3 regions of the Nocardioides sp. NBC_00850 genome follow, and region 3 is predicted to be linked to each of the others. Evidence: riboswitches for the same ligand, from Rfam matches in the RefSeq annotation. Region 3 holds a riboswitch; each other region holds the start of a gene.
What was found. A riboswitch is a leader RNA that binds a small molecule or an ion and turns the genes downstream of it on or off. The one in region 3 is predicted to bind cobalamin.
Positions count from the first base shown of each region.

Region 1: another riboswitch for cobalamin. It lies ahead of OH802_RS25595 (hypothetical protein); the one in region 3 lies ahead of OH802_RS12485 (VWA domain-containing protein).
Region 2: another riboswitch for cobalamin. It lies ahead of OH802_RS13690 (ABC transporter substrate-binding protein); the one in region 3 lies ahead of OH802_RS12485 (VWA domain-containing protein).

Region 1 is NZ_CP108845.1:5,286,391-5,288,647, reverse strand. Features, by position in the region: gene OH802_RS25605 (NYN domain-containing protein) at 1-375, shown strand, start outside; gene OH802_RS25600 (hypothetical protein) at 386-1,021, opposite strand; cobalamin riboswitch at 1,087-1,219, shown strand; gene OH802_RS25595 (hypothetical protein) at 1,285-2,257, shown strand, end outside.
Region 2 is NZ_CP108845.1:2,795,348-2,797,604, reverse strand. Features, by position in the region: gene OH802_RS13700 (sugar ABC transporter ATP-binding protein) at 1-183, opposite strand, end outside; gene OH802_RS13695 (NAD(P)H-dependent oxidoreductase) at 362-1,060, shown strand; cobalamin riboswitch at 1,089-1,276, shown strand; gene OH802_RS13690 (ABC transporter substrate-binding protein) at 1,330-2,257, shown strand, end outside.
Region 3 is NZ_CP108845.1:2,543,970-2,546,226, forward strand. Features, by position in the region: gene cbiE (precorrin-6y C5,15-methyltransferase (decarboxylating) subunit CbiE) at 1-910, opposite strand, end outside; cobalamin riboswitch at 973-1,113, shown strand; gene OH802_RS12485 (VWA domain-containing protein) at 1,139-2,257, shown strand, end outside.

The DNA.
Region 1 (2,257 bases), 2.7 Mb from region 3:
CCGTTCAAGAGCGCCTGCACCCGGTTCACCGTGGTGGAGAAGCTCGGTGGCTCCGAGGAGGAGACCGAGGCCGACACCGAGCCCGGGACCACGCGCACCCGCAAGCAGTCGTCCGCGGCGACCAACGGGCAGGCGCTGAAGCGCAACGCCCGGCTGATCCAGCTGCTGCGCAACTCCATCGCCGCGGCCGCCGACGACGACGGCTGGGCACTGGTCGGCACCGTGGTCTCCCGCATCCGCAACCAGTCCTCCGAGGACCCGCGCAACTACGGGTACGCCACCTGGACCAAGCTCATCAAGGCGATCGACCTCTTCGAGCTCAAGGACGAGGGCACCTCGGCGATCGCGGTCAGCGACAAACGCAACAAGAAGTGACGTACGTCCTCTACCGGGTCTCCGTGGACGCCGGGCGAGAGCATCGAACGCCCTTGGGCACCGACCCGTGGAGGTGCTTCAGCGCGGCCTTGAAGTCGCGACAGCGCTCGGTGTCCTCCTCTTTGTTGCGGGGGTAGCCGATCGCCGCGTTGACCCCGCCCATGTCGAGGGCGTCGGCTAGCGGGTTGATGTCGCGGGCGACGGTCCAGTACCACCGCGAGATCGGCGCGCTGTAGTCCAGCGACCGGGCGAGCTCGGGGCGGCGGCGCAGGTCGATGTCGAAGTAGGCGCCGGCGTCGGTGTAGTTGGCCTCGCCGGTCAGCTGGATGTAGCCGCGACCGGTGAACTTCCGCTTGTCGCGACCCTTGGCGTCGTGGTGGAAGGAGCTCTCGTTGGCGAGCGTGGTCAGGTACGCCGCCTGCCGGTAGGCCGTGGTGATCCCGGCATCGGCCATGGCGCGGTTGAGGCTCGGCAGCCCGGTCTCGACGGTGCTCCGGTCACCGACCTTCTCGCCGAACATGGCGACCAGATCGGCGTACGTGACCGATGTCCGTGCCTCCTCCGCACCCGCCGTCGTGGTCGGGGAGAGGGCGAGAAAGGTGGCCGAGATCGAGGTTGCGACAAGGCCGAGAATCCTGTGGCGCATGGGGACAGAGTGACTGCTCGGCGGCGATCCCGCAAGCAGGGCCTGCCCGGCATAGGATTGCCCCGCATAGCAGAGCCTCAATCAACACACGCCGTGGTGGGGGAAGCCGGTCGGATCCCGGCGCTGACCCGCAACCGTAGGCCCAGGACCGAGAGTCCTGAGCGAGCCGGAGCACCTGCCGACGGGCGCGTACTGACCTGACGCTGTCGTGGAAAGCAGCGGGTCGGCCCTGGGCCTTCCCGACGAACAGCGCGGAAGGAACCATGAAGAAGACCGTCCTCGGCGGCATCGCCGCCGCCCTCGCCCTCACCTCGCTCGCCGGCTGTGGCGAGAAAGCCGTCGAGGAGGGGGAGAAGCCCACCTACGACGCCAAGGTGTCCACCGCGGTGGCCGACTGGCTCGTGGCCCAGGCGCCGGAGGGCGTGGCCCGCAACGCGCAGTACGGCACCGACGACTTCGGGCTCAGCGCCGACATCGGGATCGCGCTGGCAGAGGTCGGTGGCTACGACGAGGAGATCTCCACGATCGCCGCGGCGGTGATGGAGAACAAGAAGGCCTACACCTCGCCCGGGTTCGGCACGATCACCTCGGCCGGAGCGACCGCGAAGGCGCTCGTCCTCCAGCAGAACGTCGACGCCTCCGACCCCGGTCTGCTCGAGCAGCTCGAGGGCACGGTCGCCGAGAACGGCCGGATCGCCGACGAGCTCGACCCCAAGGACAAGAAGGCGGCTGACTACTCCAACACCATCGGACAGTCGTACGCCGTGTGGGCGCTGAACAACGCCGAGAGCGAGGAGGCCGCGGCCGCGACGGAGTTCCTGGCCGGGCAGCAGTGCGAGGAGGGGTGGTTCCGGGTCACCTTCACGGCCGACCCCGCCGCTGCTGATCAGACCTGCGACGCCGACCCGAAGGCAGTCCCGGACGCCGACGCCACCGCGTTCGCGCTGATCGCCCTGTCCGGGGTCGCGTCCCCGGAGGCGGAGAAGGCCGTCGAGGCCGGCGTGAGCTGGCTGAAGGAGACCCAGGCGGAGGACGGGTCGTTCAAGGCGGCCACCGGCAACATCGCCAACTCCAACACCACCGGCCTGGCCGGGTGGGCGTTCGGACGCGCCGGTGAGACCGACGCCGCCGAGAAGGCGGCGAGCTGGGTCGCCGACCACGTCGTGACCTGTGGCGACGACGCCGGCGCGGTGGCCTATGACGACGCCGCGCTGACCGAGGGCAACACCAAGGGCC
Region 2 (2,257 bases), 250 kb from region 3:
GGCGTCGCGGCGGTAGAGCCCGGCGACGATCTTGACCAGGGTCGACTTCCCGGCACCGTTCTCCCCCACGAGCGCGTGGATGGATCCGGCCTCGACCCGGAGGCTTCCGGACCGGAGGGCGCGTACGGGGCCGAACGACTTGGCCACGTCCCGCAGCTCCAGTGCGGCGGGTGTGTCCGGCATGGGCAGCTCCTCGAATTGAAAGGTTTCAAGCCTGGTTTACGCTAGTGATGGCAATCACATACGTCAACACTCTGAGGCCGCTAATTTGAGCGAGATCCGGACTTTGTCATCAGACCGCGTCGGCGCCCGCCCACATCCAGCCGGGAATCCCGCCGCGTCAGACGGCGTTCAAAGCTCCATGCACGCACTCTGGGTATGGGCACATCCGCACGCGTCATCACTCAACGGACGGCTGCGCGAGGTCGGCATGAAGGCGCTCGGCGCGGCCGGCTGGAGCGTCGACGAGATCGACCTCTATCGAGAAGGTTTCAATCCACTTCTGGTGGAGCGGGGCGAGGCCGACGTACGCCGCCACCAGGACCGGCTGCGGGAGGCCGATCTGCTCGTCGTGCAGTTTCCGCTGTGGTGGTATTCGGTGCCGGCCATCCTCAAGGGCTGGATCGACCGGGTCTTCGAGTCGGGGTTCGCCTTCGACGTACCGGATCCGGAGACCGGCAAGCCGCTCAAGTACGGCAAGGGCGGACTGGTCGGCAAGCGCGCGCTGACGATCGTCACCGCCGGTGACCGGTCCGCGACCCTGGGTCCGCGCGGGATCAGCGGCGACATCGAGGACGTCCTGTGGCCGTTGCTGCACGGCACGTTCTGGTACACCGGGATGGACCCGCTGCGCCCGCACCTGATCACCGACACCGACACCATCGACGCCCAGGTGATGGCCCGGATCGAGTCCGACCTGAGCGTACGTCTCGAGGGCGTGATGACGGAGCCGCGGATCGACTACCGGCCGATGGCCGAGGAGCACTACGACCACACGATCAGGCTCCACGACTCGGTCGCGCCCGGGAAGGACGGGCTGAGCGCCCATCGCGAGGGCTGAGGTCGTGCCCCCTAGGGGCGGAGCCGCCTGCTACGGTCTTGGAGCCAGCCGCTCGGGACGTAGTCCCGGCACGGGAACCCGGTGAGAGTCCGGGACTGACGCGCAGCGGTGTGGGTGACGGACGGGACACTGTGCCACTGGGCCCTCGGGCCTGGGAAGGCGTCTCGCGCCGGTCGATCCCGAGTCCGAAGACCTGCTGGCCCTGCAGCAGACCGCTGCCGGTCAGGACGGGCGACGCGCACCAGCCCGCGACCCGCTCGAGGACCGACGTGCACCCCTCCCGCACCATCCGAACGTTCACCGCGAGCACCGTCCTGGTGCTCTGCTCCGCGCTGGCCGGCTGCGCCGCCGACCAGTCCTCCGGCGCACAGCAGGCGGCCGCGGACACCGCAGGCTTCCCGCTCACCCTGACCAACTGCGGGCGCGAGATCACCCTCGAGGCACCGCCCGAGCGCGTCGTCTCGCTCAACCAGGGCTCCACCGAGATCCTGCTCTCGCTCGGTCTCGCCGACCGGATGGCCGGCACCGCGACCTGGACCGACCCGGTGCTCGGCTCGCTGGCCGCGGACAACGAGCAGGTGCCCCGGCTGGCCGAGAACGCGCCCTCCTACGAGCGCGTCCTGGAGGCCGAGCCGGACTTCGTCACGGCCTCCTTCATCAGCACCCTGGGTGAGGGCGGGGTGACCACACCCGAGGACCTGGGGAAGCTCGGCGTGGGCTCGTATCTCTCCCCCGCCGAGTGCCTCAAAGACAACGAGGGCGATGACGACGGCACCCGCCACGACCCCCTCGAGATCGACACGATCTTCCAGGAGATCACCGATCTGGCGCGGATCTTCGGCGTCCCCGAGCGGGGCGAGGAGCTCGTCGCCGACCTGACGAAGCGGCTGGCGACCGCCCGGACCGAGGCACCGGCGGGCGAGGTGAGCGCGATGTACTGGTTCGCCAACTCCGAGTCGCCCTATCTGGCCGGCTGCTGCGGCGGCCCGGGGATCATCGGCCGCACCCTCGGCGTCGAGAACGTCTTCGACGACACCACCGATGAGTGGCCGCAGATCAACTGGGAGACCGTCGCCGAGCGCGACCCCGATGTCATCGTCGTCGGTGACCTGACCCGCAAGAGCCAGACCGCCGAGACCGCCCGCGCCAAGATCGACTATCTGAAGAGCAACCCGGTCACCGCGCGGATGGAGGCGG
Region 3 (2,257 bases):
CGCGGCCCTCGACGACGGTGAGGCCGGGTACGCCGAGGCGGGTCGCGTTGCGGGCGATCCTGGCCGCTCGGTCTGGGTTGGCCTCGATCGCCGTCGTGGTGCAGGTGGGGTGGGCGCGCATCCACTCGATGCCTACCGAGCCTGCGCCTGCGCCGACGTCCCAGAGGTGCTGGCCGGGGGTAGGGGCCAGGCGTGCCAAGGCCGAGGCGCGCAGGTCCCGCTTGGTCAGCTGTCCGTCGTGCTCGAAGGCGTCGTCGGGGAGGCCGGCAGCCCAGCCGAAGAGCGGTGCGCCTACGCACTCGATCGCCACGATGTTGAGCCGCGGCACCTCGCCGGCCCAGGCCGAGGCGGTCGCGGTCCGCGTGCTCTCGGTCTCCGCGCCGAGCTCGCCCAGGACGGTCATCGTCGTGGCCCCGAAACCGGCGGTGACCAGCAGGTCCGCAACCTGTCCAGGAGTGGATTCGTCCGAGGAGAGGGCCAGGATCCGGCGACCGGGGGCGAGCTCGCGTGCGACCAGCGAGACGTCGCGGCCGACGAGGCTGACGACCACGCACGACTCGGCTGCCCAGCCCATCCGGGAGCGGGCGAGGGCGACGGAGGAGACGGCCGGCTCGATGCGTACGTTCTCCCGGCCGAGAAGCGAGATCAGGGTGCTCCCGATGCCGGAGACCAATGGGTCACCCGAGGCCAGAGCCACGACGGGTGCGTCGCCCGGCAGCGACTCGAGGAGTGCCGGGAGGCCCTCGCGCAGCGGCGACGGCCAGGGCTCGCGGCGCTGGCCGGGGACGTCCGGGACGAGGTCGAGATGACGCTTGCCGCCGAGGAGGACGGCGGAGTCCCGGATCAGCTGCTGGTGACGTACGGGGATCTCATCCCAACCTCCGGCACCGATGCCCACCACGACGATCATGAGGCCAGACGCTACAGTGGCCGCTCAGGCGCGAGGTGCCCCGACTGCCCAGTCATCGGCTCTGTCACAGGAGCTGGTGAGGACGGTGGGAAGGGAGAATCTGGGAAGCCGGTGAGAATCCGGCACAGGCCCGCTGCGGTGAACGAGCCCCTTTCGTGGGGACTCGACAAGTCCGAAGACCGGCCCCGCGTCCATCCAGTCCAAGCGATAGGGAGCGGGAGCCTCTCCATGCCGGTTCATTACCCATTTTCTGCCGTCCTCGGCTGCCAGGCCGATGACCTCGACGACATGGGCCTCGCGCTCGTGCTCACCACCATCTCCCCGGAGATCGGCGGGGTGCTGGTCCGTGGCGAGAAGGGGACCGCGAAGTCGACGGCCGTACGCGGCCTGGCGGCCGTGCTGCCCTCGATCTCGGTCTACGCCGGGGATCGGTTCTCGATCGACCCGGCCGACCCGTCCGCGGAGTCGCCGGACGGGCCTTTCGGGTCCGCCGCAGTCGTGGAGAGTCGGCCGGTGCGGCTGGTCGAGCTCCCGGTCGGTGCCACCGAGGACCGGGTCGTCGGCTCGCTGCACCTGGAGAGCGCGCTGTCGCGCGGTGCGGTCGAGTTCGAGCCGGGGCTGCTGGCGCGGGCACACCGCGGCCTGCTCTACGTCGACGAGGTCAACCTGCTCCACGACCACCTCGTCGACCTGCTGCTGGATGCGGCGGCGATGGGGCGGGTCAGCGTCGAGCGGGACGGCGTCTCGGTCGAGCACGCCGCCCGGTTCGTACTGATCGGCACCATGAACCCCGAGGAGGGCGAGCTGCGCCCGCAGCTCCTGGACCGCTTCGGGCTCACCGTCGAGGTCGCCGCGCCCCGGGATCCGGCGCTGCGCGCCGAGGTCGTACGCCGCCGGATGGCCTTCGACCTGGACGCTCCCGCGTTCGTCGAGCGTTATGTGGCCGCCGAGCGCGACCTGACCGCACGGGTCTCCACCGCGCGCGCCCTCGTCGGGAAGGTCCGCCTCACCGCGCCCGGGCTGCTCAAGATCGCCGAGGTCTGCGCGGCGTTCGAGGTCGACGGGCTGCGCGCCGACATCGTGACCGCCCGCACCGCGGTCGCGCACGCGGCCTGGGCCGGGCGCTCCGAGGTAACCCGCGAGGACATCCGCCGGGCCGCCCTGCTGGCCCTCCCTCACCGCCGCCGTCGCAACCCCTTCGACGCTCCCGGGCTCGACGAGGACCTGCTCGACCGCATCCTCGGCGACGAAGAGCTGCCGCCCGAGCCTCCGGAGGGAGGGCCGGAGCACGACGACCCGCAAGACGGACCGCAGGACGGACCCGAGTCCGATCCGGAGGTCGGGCCG